Regions from separate parts of the Sphingobacterium sp. xlx-130 genome, predicted to be linked through region 2. Evidence: riboswitches for the same ligand, from Rfam matches in the RefSeq annotation. Region 2 holds a riboswitch; each other region holds the start of a gene.
What was found. Region 2 has a riboswitch for thiamine pyrophosphate ahead of thiS (sulfur carrier protein ThiS). Riboswitches for the same ligand answer to the same signal wherever they lie in the genome.
Positions count from the first base shown of each region.

Region 1: it holds a riboswitch for thiamine pyrophosphate, as region 2 does, so the genes downstream of both, thiM (hydroxyethylthiazole kinase) here and thiS (sulfur carrier protein ThiS) in region 2, are expected to answer to the same signal.
Region 3: it holds a riboswitch for thiamine pyrophosphate, as region 2 does, so the genes downstream of both, G7B18_RS14425 (TonB-dependent receptor) here and thiS (sulfur carrier protein ThiS) in region 2, are expected to answer to the same signal.

Region 1 covers NZ_WFKN01000006.1:523,622-526,905, forward strand. The annotation lists gene G7B18_RS13790 (hypothetical protein) at 265-474, shown strand; gene G7B18_RS13795 (hypothetical protein) at 469-1,041, opposite strand; gene G7B18_RS13800 (lipocalin family protein) at 1,069-1,632, opposite strand; TPP riboswitch at 1,700-1,794, shown strand; gene thiM (hydroxyethylthiazole kinase) at 1,872-2,681, shown strand; gene thiE (thiamine phosphate synthase) at 2,665-3,284, shown strand, end outside.
Region 2 covers NZ_WFKN01000006.1:151,393-154,676, forward strand. The annotation lists gene G7B18_RS12100 (NAD(P)H-dependent glycerol-3-phosphate dehydrogenase) at 1-82, opposite strand, end outside; gene G7B18_RS12105 (sugar O-acetyltransferase) at 197-805, shown strand; TPP riboswitch at 1,009-1,105, shown strand; gene thiS (sulfur carrier protein ThiS) at 1,181-1,393, shown strand; gene thiC (phosphomethylpyrimidine synthase ThiC) at 1,407-3,227, shown strand.
Region 3 covers NZ_WFKN01000008.1:105,012-108,295, forward strand. The annotation lists gene G7B18_RS14425 (TonB-dependent receptor) at 1-2,068, opposite strand, end outside; TPP riboswitch at 2,123-2,247, opposite strand; gene G7B18_RS14430 (amidohydrolase family protein) at 2,425-3,284, shown strand, end outside.

The sequences.
Region 1 (3,284 bases), 370 kb from region 2:
AAATTAAATACAACCTTTCTTAAATGTCAAACAAAATTACCTACTAATATACACCAGGGACAATCCGGGACATCGGCCATTCTGCCTACAAACAAAAAAAACAAATATAACACTCAAATACAATAAGTTAAGCTTTAAAAAACAAACACGACTACCCCTCAAAACCAGGTACACTACCCGTTTACTACCCTCAAAAAACACGTAAAACACTCCTTTATTTTGCATATTTGGTGAGCATACTGATAAAAGAGAGGAATATTATTCATGACGACACATTATAAACTTACTATTTACGAGAGATTAGAAGGTAAACTCAAAGAAGAATACCTACTTACCTCGGAGGAGATCTCTATCAACCCTATACACTTTTTACCAACAGAAAAAGATAAGCAATCTCCGAACCATTCTATTTCATCAAGATACAATAAGTTAATAACACAGATGAAAGAAGAACAAACATCTGTACTGTTATAATGGCCTTGCCCAATTCAATTGAGCATTAAATAGGCATTTCTTGTCTACTAGATTATAGTCTTCATCGTAGACAGGAAGATAAAAGAAAAAGTATAAAGGCTTTTTAATTTTCTTAACGGAAACCGACCCGCCTGTTGCCATGTCATAAAAACTGTTGACGGTCCGGAATGCTTGCCAGGAAGTAGTGGTTCCACCTGTCCCTAAATCAAACCGATGGTCTTCGGCTGATGTAAAATACCAATAACTAGGCGCCTCATCACTCACAAAAACCTCCTTATCGGCATTAAACAAGGATTCGGCCATTCCTGTCTCCTCAAACCACATCACTTCTTGATCTGCTTTGCCCAATGCAGACTTGTAAATATACTCGTCTGTCGTCACACCTACTAAAAAGCCCTCAACTCCGGTAGACCTTATTTCGAATGAAAAGCTCTTTGGTGTGAGTACATACAGACCATCCCTAGGAAACACAACCTTACCGTCCTGTATGATCTTGACATCGAGTGACTGCCCTTTGACGCTACCTAATGCCCAGATAAAAGCAAAACAACAAATCAGTTTTTTCATATACATCTTATTCATTAAATCTTTTTTCTATTGCAGTTTCAAAACTAAACGACATGCCTCGCAGTTTACGGGGCTTGATCGTTTACGATACACATCAAAATGCACCGTATTCAATATTTTATCTATAAGTGCGTCTCGGGTAGGCTTTCTATCTATTTCGACGGCCTGCATTCTAAGCTCATCCTCTTCCCCAATTTGCAACAGATAGTACCCAAAATACCCCCTCAACTCGACCACCAAGGTATCTCCTTCTAACTTCCACTGATACGTCTCTACATCGGCAGCGTAACAAGTATCCAAATTTCCTTCGTAGTAGGTATAGTCCACCGTATTATCCGATCTAAATACAAAATTTCGAGACAAACGGCACCCATCAAAATCCTTTATCACTTCCACCCCCTCTCGAATAAAACCCGACCGTTCTAACTTCCATATACCAATTAATTTAGCGGCATCTATTTCTTGCGCCACAACCTTACCATAAAACATTACGATCAGCAATAGGGCGATTCTCAAATACATCATATCCAACAAAAATACGAGTTTAAACAATACTCTCTCCTCCCTGCTTTCCGTGATTTCGACTTTCATTCTCCAGTTGAACTGACTATAATATGACGGAAAAAGTCCCTACTCTTTTCCGAAATGACTATATTTACCCTGGCTTTAGGGGTGTCCGTTGTTACGGACTGAGATAGACCCTTTGAACCTGACACGGTTGGTACCGTCGTAGGGAAAAGCAAGAACCTATCAAAGCATAATACAATTGTATTGTGGCCGACACTTCCTCAAAGCCTTTGAAACGCATATCTTTTAAATCTGGCTTACGCATGGTAAATTCTATCATTAATCAACTGGAGGAACTAAGAACACTCAATCCTCTGGTACACAACATCACCAATCTCGTTGTGATGAACAATACAGCTAATGCCTTACTTGCATTGGGTGCCTCTCCGGTAATGGCACATAGTCCTGCTGAGATCGAAGACGTGGTCGCTCTATCTAGGTCATTAGTGATCAATATTGGGACACTTAGCACCTCTTGGATCGAATCTATGTTTAAAGCCGCGTCTCATGCCAGCACCATAGGCTGCCCTTGGGTTCTCGATCCGGTTGGTGCAGGCATCTCCGTACTCCGCAATGAAGCCCTTAAGCAGCTTTTAAGCCTTCGACCTACCGTCATCCGGGGCAATGCATCCGAAATACTGGCCTTAGCCGACTTCAGTCAAGCTACCACAAAAGGCGTAGATAGTACCGCTCACAGTTCCAGTGCCCTTCATGCTGCTATTAAGCTTCAGGATAGTTATAAATCCATCATATGTATCTCTGGTGAAATAGATTATATCATCTCTGCAAACGAGATTATCGAAGTCCACAATGGCCATATCATGATGACAAAAGTTACAGGACTGGGATGTACCTCCTCAGCGCTGATCGGAGCCTTTTTGGGCCTCCGCAACGACACTGTCGAGGAAACTATTGCCGGAGTCGCTGTACTAAGCCTGACAGGCGAGCTGGCTGCACGAACCGCTAAAGGTCCCGGAAGCTTACAAATGCATTTGTTAGACGCCCTATACAACCTGGATACCGCCACCTTACAACGCGAACTTAATATACAGCGCTATGCCCGAAGAGATTAACTTTCCATATCCCCTGTATCTGGTTCTGTCCGAACAGGACTGCACAAAATTACCTTGGCTCCAGGTAGCTGAGGAAGCTATCCTAGGTGGCGTAGATATTATACAGCTGCGCGAAAAAAACACAGATTACCAGGAGTTTGTTAAAAAGGCAAAGGCGCTAAAAGAAATAACAGACAGGTATCAAATTCCTCTCGTTATTAACGACGCTGTCGACGTCGCTGCTGCCGTCGGCGCCTGGGGCATACACGTGGGACAACAAGATACGCCTCCCAGTGAGATCGTGGCCCAATACGGGACTAGGTTTCATATTGGATGGTCGATAGAATGCCTCCTACAGTTAGATTCTCCTGAGATAAAGTACGTACAGCATCTGGGCGTGAGCCCTGTCTTTCGTACGGACACAAAAAAAAACACCATTACAGAATGGGGTATCTCGGGAATAAAGCGAATAAGGGCATTAACCACCTTACCACTGGTCGCTATTGGCCATATCAACGAATCTAACATTGCGGAAGCACAACGGGCCGGTGCCTCCAGTATGGCTGTGGTATCTGCTATATGTCACAGCGATAATCCCAAAGAAACAGCATTGACTTTAAAGAG
Region 2 (3,284 bases):
TGTCATTCAACATCTTTATCATTGCCGTGGCCCAACTTCCGCTTCCTATTATACCAATCTTCAAATTTGAACTATCCATCATTCCAGGCAAAGATAATTAATATTAAATTAACCATTCTTTCAGCCTTTGATTAATGGTATAAAAATGACTTTTCTTATCTTCACCGATATTTTTATCTATTGACAGACGGATATTATGACTGAAAAGGAAAAAATGATAACAGGCAGACCGTATTACGCGCATACCAAAGAATTGACGACACTACGCTTAGCTGCACAACGGCTTTGCTACAGGTATAATCAGATTGACCCCAAAAACTATAAAGAGCGCAAAGGGCTCATTAGGGGGTTATTTGCCAAGACCGAGGCTATGTTTTGTGTCGAGCAGCCCTTCTTCTGCGATTATGGATTTAACATTGAGATCGGGGAGAATTTTTTTGCCAACTATCATTTGACCATCCTAGATTGTGCACCCGTCAAAATAGGCAACAACGTGATGATCGGTCCTTCAGTCTCTATTTTTACCGCTAGTCACCCACTGCATTATGAAGTGCGGAATACAGGTATGGAGTGCGCTATGCCCGTAAACATTGGTGACAATGTCTGGATCGGAGGCAATGTGGTGATCAATCCCAACGTATCCATCGGGCGCAACTCCGTGATCGGGTCCGGTAGTATTGTGACAAAAGATATTCCCGATAATGTGGTGGCCGCCGGCAATCCCTGTAAGGTCATCAGAGCTATAACCGACCAGGACAAAAACTTCTATTTTAAAGATCGAAGGCTGGATACAGAAAGTATTTAAAAAAAAACCTGAAGCGGGGAGCTTCAGGTTTTACCAAACCAATTATTAACCTAAATATGAAATTATGAAATCTTTACTTTTGGTATTAAAACGACTATCAATCCCCGTTAGTATACACGCCGCGCCGTATTAACATTTTTTAACAACCACGAATAAATTTCCTAAATATTTTTTTTTCACAACAATATCCCTTATCCTTGTACCAAATACTTTAGGGGTGTCTGTAAAATACAGGCTGAGATTTTACCCTTGGAACCTGATCTAGTTCATACTAGCGGAGGGAAAAGTAAGTGTACCAATCACTTTGCGGCTACCAATCTGTAGCGCTGCTTTTATAGCATTCCTAAAGTACTTTAATTTAAAAAATTTAGTACTATGCAGATAAAAGTAAACAATCAACCCCATCAGTTTAGCGCCGAGTTTCCCGCTACTTTATTAAGTGTGCTCGCCCTGTTGATGCCAGATCTCCAGACAAATGGTATCGCTGTAGCTATTAACAGCAGCGTGATACCCCGTGAGGACTGGCCCTCCACCCCTATTGCAGACCAAGACGAAATACTGATCATCACCGCTACTCAAGGCGGGTAAAATACCATAAACTATGACAACACAAAATACCACAATTACCACAGTACCATTTCCAAATTCAAAGAAAGTTTACCTACCTGGCAAGCTGCACCCGATCAAGGTCGCCATGCGTGAAATCACGCTCTCGCCTACCCGATTGAGCTCTGGTGGCTTAGCGGAGAATCCTCCCATAACCATTTACGACACATCAGGCCCCTATACCGATGCCGACAAATCTATTGATATCAAGAGCGGTATCGAACGCATCCGTGAGCCGTGGATCCTGGAGCGCAGCGATGTAGAGATATTGGAAAATATCAGTTCTGTGTATGGCAATGAGCGAGCCAACGACCCCAAGTTGGCCGATTTACGCTTTGACTATCAGCATAAGCCCAAAAGAGCACTAGCGCAACGAAATGTAACACAGCTCCATTATGCCAAGAAAGGAATTATTACAGCCGAGATGGAATATGTCGCTATCCGTGAGAACCAACGGATAGAGCAATTGGAAAACAGCACCGCAGGAATGAACCACCAACATATCGGGTATAGTTTTGGTGCAAATACTCCGAATGGCAAGATAACACCAGAGTTTGTCCGTGCCGAGATTGCGGCAGGAAGAGCGATTATTCCCAATAATATTAACCATCCCGAAAGCGAACCCATGATTATAGGGCGTAATTTCTTGGTTAAGATCAATGCTAACATCGGCAATAGCGCGGTGACATCCAGCATCGAAGAGGAGGTAGAGAAGGCCGTATGGGCATGCCGCTGGGGGGCAGACACGATAATGGACCTATCTACCGGAAAAAATATCCATGAAACCAGAGAGTGGATTATCCGAAATTCGCCAGTACCGATCGGCACTGTACCTATATACCAAGCATTGGAAAAAGTAAATGGTATTGCCGAAGATCTCACCTGGGAAATATTTCGGGATACACTTATCGAACAAGCAGAGCAGGGTGTTTCCTATTTCACTATCCATGCCGGCGTATTGCTGCGTTATATCCATCTCACAGCCAAGCGTGTCACAGGTATTGTCTCCAGAGGAGGTTCCATTATGGCCAAATGGTGCCTATTCCATCATCAGGAAAACTTTCTATACACACATTTCGAAGAGATATGCCAGCTTATGAGTCAGTACGATATCGCATTTTCTCTGGGTGACGGTCTACGTCCAGGGTCTATAGCCGATGCCAATGATGAAGCTCAATTTGCCGAACTGGAGACGTTGGGCGAACTCACCAAGATCGCATGGAAACACGATGTACAGGTTATGATCGAGGGGCCAGGACATGTCCCTATGCACCTCATCAAAGAAAACATGGACAAGCAGCTTGCGTGTTGCGATGAAGCTCCATTCTATACATTAGGGCCACTTACGACAGACATCGCTCCCGGCTACGATCATATCACCTCAGCCATCGGTGCTGCCATGATCGGTTGGTATGGCTGCGCCATGCTTTGTTACGTGACTCCAAAAGAACACTTGGGCTTGCCCAATAAAAAGGACGTCAAGGACGGTGTGATCACCTACAAGATTGCCGCTCATGCTGCCGACCTGGCAAAAGGACATCCCGGTGCACAGTATAGAGACAACGTGCTGAGTAAAGCCCGTTTTGAGTTTCGCTGGGAAGACCAATTCAATCTGTCGTTAGATCCTGATACAGCACGCGAGTACCATGATGAGACACTACCGGCCGAAGGAGCCAAAGTAGCACACTTCTGCTCGATGTGCGGTCCAAAATTCTGCTCGATGAAGATCACGCAGGAGATCCGCGAAAGCGTCGCCGAAGGGATGCAGCAAAAGTCTGAGGAATACATCGAGTCGGGAAAGGAAATCTATCTCTAAATGCGTATTGTCACACTTCCAGGTTTCGTTCATCACGAAGAAGCACTGATAAAACAG
Region 3 (3,284 bases), on a different contig from region 2:
GGTAGTTCCAGTGGGTGTCGTTATCATAAACCTGATAATATTCGACAAAGTCGTATATTTTATTGTCGCTCAGCGCAGCTGTTGCTGACCAGGTGAGTGTGCTACTGACCCTCCATGAAGCATCAAGCTCTAATCCGATACGGTGACTTTCAGGGATGTTCATACGTAACTCAGCTCCTGTATCATTCAATGTTCCGGTTGGGATCAGCTGATCTTTGTACAGCATTGCATACACATTTGTCCCTATGTTAAACCCTTCGCTACGGAAGCGATAGCCTAGCTCGATATCTTGCATGCGTTCCGGCTTCGGGAACTCGTTTCTAGGATTTTCTACATAATCTTTACGTACAGGTTCCTTGCTTGCATATGCGTAAGATGCATAAATGTTTGAGTTGCCGTTAAGGAAATAGGTGGCGCCTACTTTAGGGTTTACAAAGTTTAATTTGTCGTTGAAATCCAGATCTTTGATTTTGTCGTCATCGCCTTTTACGGTATAATTTACGTTGCGGTACTGTACATCAAAATTGAAAAGCCATTTGTCTATTTTATAGTCGGCTTTAACGTACATATTAAAATCGTACTTTTGTGCATCATTCAGGTAGTATTTGCTGCCGGGGTTAGGATTGGCATTGAATTCGTCCCAAATGACCTTGCCGTAATGATCTCCTTTGTACTGATTGTACCCCCCACCAAAAATGAAGTTCCATTTATCGGAAGCTCTATAGTCAAAGGAGTAAATGAGTCCATAAAAATGGTTGTCCAGCCAACGCTGACGGATAAGGTCTGATTTCTTGATGATTTCCTGTCCGACGGTAACATCAGGTATCCCATATTTTACGAGTTTATCTTTTGTGCGATACTCTTCGTAATAGCCTGCACCACGGGTGTAGTGTAAAGCGGAGTTGAATTTCAACTTTTCACTAATAACGTTGGTGTACTGCAGATGGCTATGCGTCTGCGTGTAGTTGTCGGTTTGATTGTCGTATGTGTAGTAGTTGTACTTTCTATCTGCATTTAGCAGACGGTCGTATTCTGGACCATCATATAATCCAAAAGCTTCATTTGCATATTTGATAAGAAGATCTTTATCGCCAGTCAGGAGGGGTTCGGGGGTTCCGTACCATGCCTGATAGGTTTTCTCTTTACCCGTGAAGACTGTGGCCTTCAAGGTATGTTTGTTGGTGTATAGTCCCGCGTCGACATAGAGCGATCTTAGATTTGACGATGCGCGATCAACGTATCCATCGGATACGATCCGTGATAAGCGGGTGTTTATAGCGAACTTGTTGCTCATCAGACCAGTTCCACCTTTAATGGTGTTTTTCCAAGAATTGTATGAGCCGAAGGAATTGTTTAATTCGGCGTAGGGTTTTTCTTCTAGTACATCAGTCTGGATGTTTAAAGAGGCACCGAAGGCACCGGCGCCATTTGTGGAAGTACCTATACCCCGTTGTATCTGTATGCTTTCTGTACTGGAGGCAAAGTCAGGTAAGTTGACAAAAAATGAGCCCATACTTTCGGCATCATTTAGCGGGATACCATTTAAAGTCACGTTAATGCGTTGGTTGTCAGAGCCTCGGATCGTCATATTAGTATAACCAATCCCTGCGCCAGCATCAGATCCGATAACTACCCCAGGAGTCTGATCGAGTAGGTAAGGAATGTCCTGACCTAGATTTTTCTTCTTAATGTCTTCTTTTGTTAGATTTTTGAAGGTTGTCGCCGAATTTTCCTTGGCACGGGTAGCATAGACCAAGGCTTCATCAGCTTGTATAACAGCGGCTTGAAGCATGATATTGATGCTTCGTTGCCCAGTGGTTAATGGGCCAGTAAAAGACTTGTATCCCAAATAATGGACTTTGATTGTTCGATTGCTTTTCGGACCTATCGTGAATATAGCTATTCCGGATCTGTCGGTTTGTTTGGTGGTGTTGTCCATAGTCACGGTTGCGCCATGTAACAATTGTGCTTGACTGTTTGTCACTGTTACCTTAACATTTTCCTGTGCTATCACAACGATAATGGTAAGTAATCCTAGCAAACCAGTAGCAATAAGATGCTTAATCATAAATGTAAAATAATTTGAGTTAAACCAAACTATTGCAAGGGGTTACAATAGCGATACATTTAACCGCCCTTTCCCTACGCTGGCATTATCCAGATCAGGTGCTCCCGAGAATACTCGAGACGGGTATAATCTCAGCCTTACTTTATGTTCTGATGAACGAGGCACCCCTTTTCGATGGCGCAAACATAGAATATTTTTTTTACAAAACAAAAGTTCATTTTTTTTGTGTAAAATAAATTACTTAATTTGTCAAGAGTATTGGTTTAAAGCAATATTTTGTGTTAAATTTACATTTTCTAAACAGGGTTGCTCTTTACCCCTTAGAAAATACACACACACTAACTATTGGTATATAAATGGTTCATTATTATTCAGCTGATTATGTGATGCCAGTCACGTCCAGCCCTATCAAAAATGGGGTGATTGCAATGGACGAAAATGGTACGGTTTTGGGAATATATGATAATGATTCGGTGCCGAATAATGTAGAAATAGAACGCTTGAAGGGCGTTTTGATTCCTGGTTTTATTAACGCACATTGTCATTTGGAGTTGTCTCATTTGATAGGCAAAATTTCTCAAGAGCAGGGTTTGGTTAAATTTATCACCGAAGTGATGTCAAATCGGGGTGCAGACGATGACGTTGTCCGTGAGGCTATGATAGCTGCAGATCGAGCGATGTACGATAGCGGTATACAAGCGGTGGGCGATCATGTAAATTCGGCTATTTCCGCTAGCGTGAAAGAAGCAAGTAAGATTGCTTATCATACTTTTGTTGAAATATTGGGATTGAATGATGAAGAAGTGAATCGTAAGATTGACGAAGCGCGGGAGCTTGAGTTTCATTTTGATTCTAGTCATGCTTCTATAACACTTCATTCTCCCTATTCTTGTTCTAAGGCACTTTTTAAAGCTTTTAAGAAGTCAGTTTCCGATGACAATATCATTTCAATCCACAATCAGGAGAGTGAAGAGGAAAATAAGCTTTTCCGTTACAAAACTGGGGATTTTTTAGAGTTCTATAAGCAAATCGGTTTTTCTGCAGATGATTTTAAAGCGCAGGCAAGAAATTCGGTACAGACCTACATGTCTTATCTCCCGACGGGCAATAAAATTATCCTCGTACACAATACTTTTACTTCATTAAAAGATTTAGACTTTATCCGCAGAATGGGAAGGGATGTGGTGATGTGTCTCTGTCCAAAGGCTAATCTATA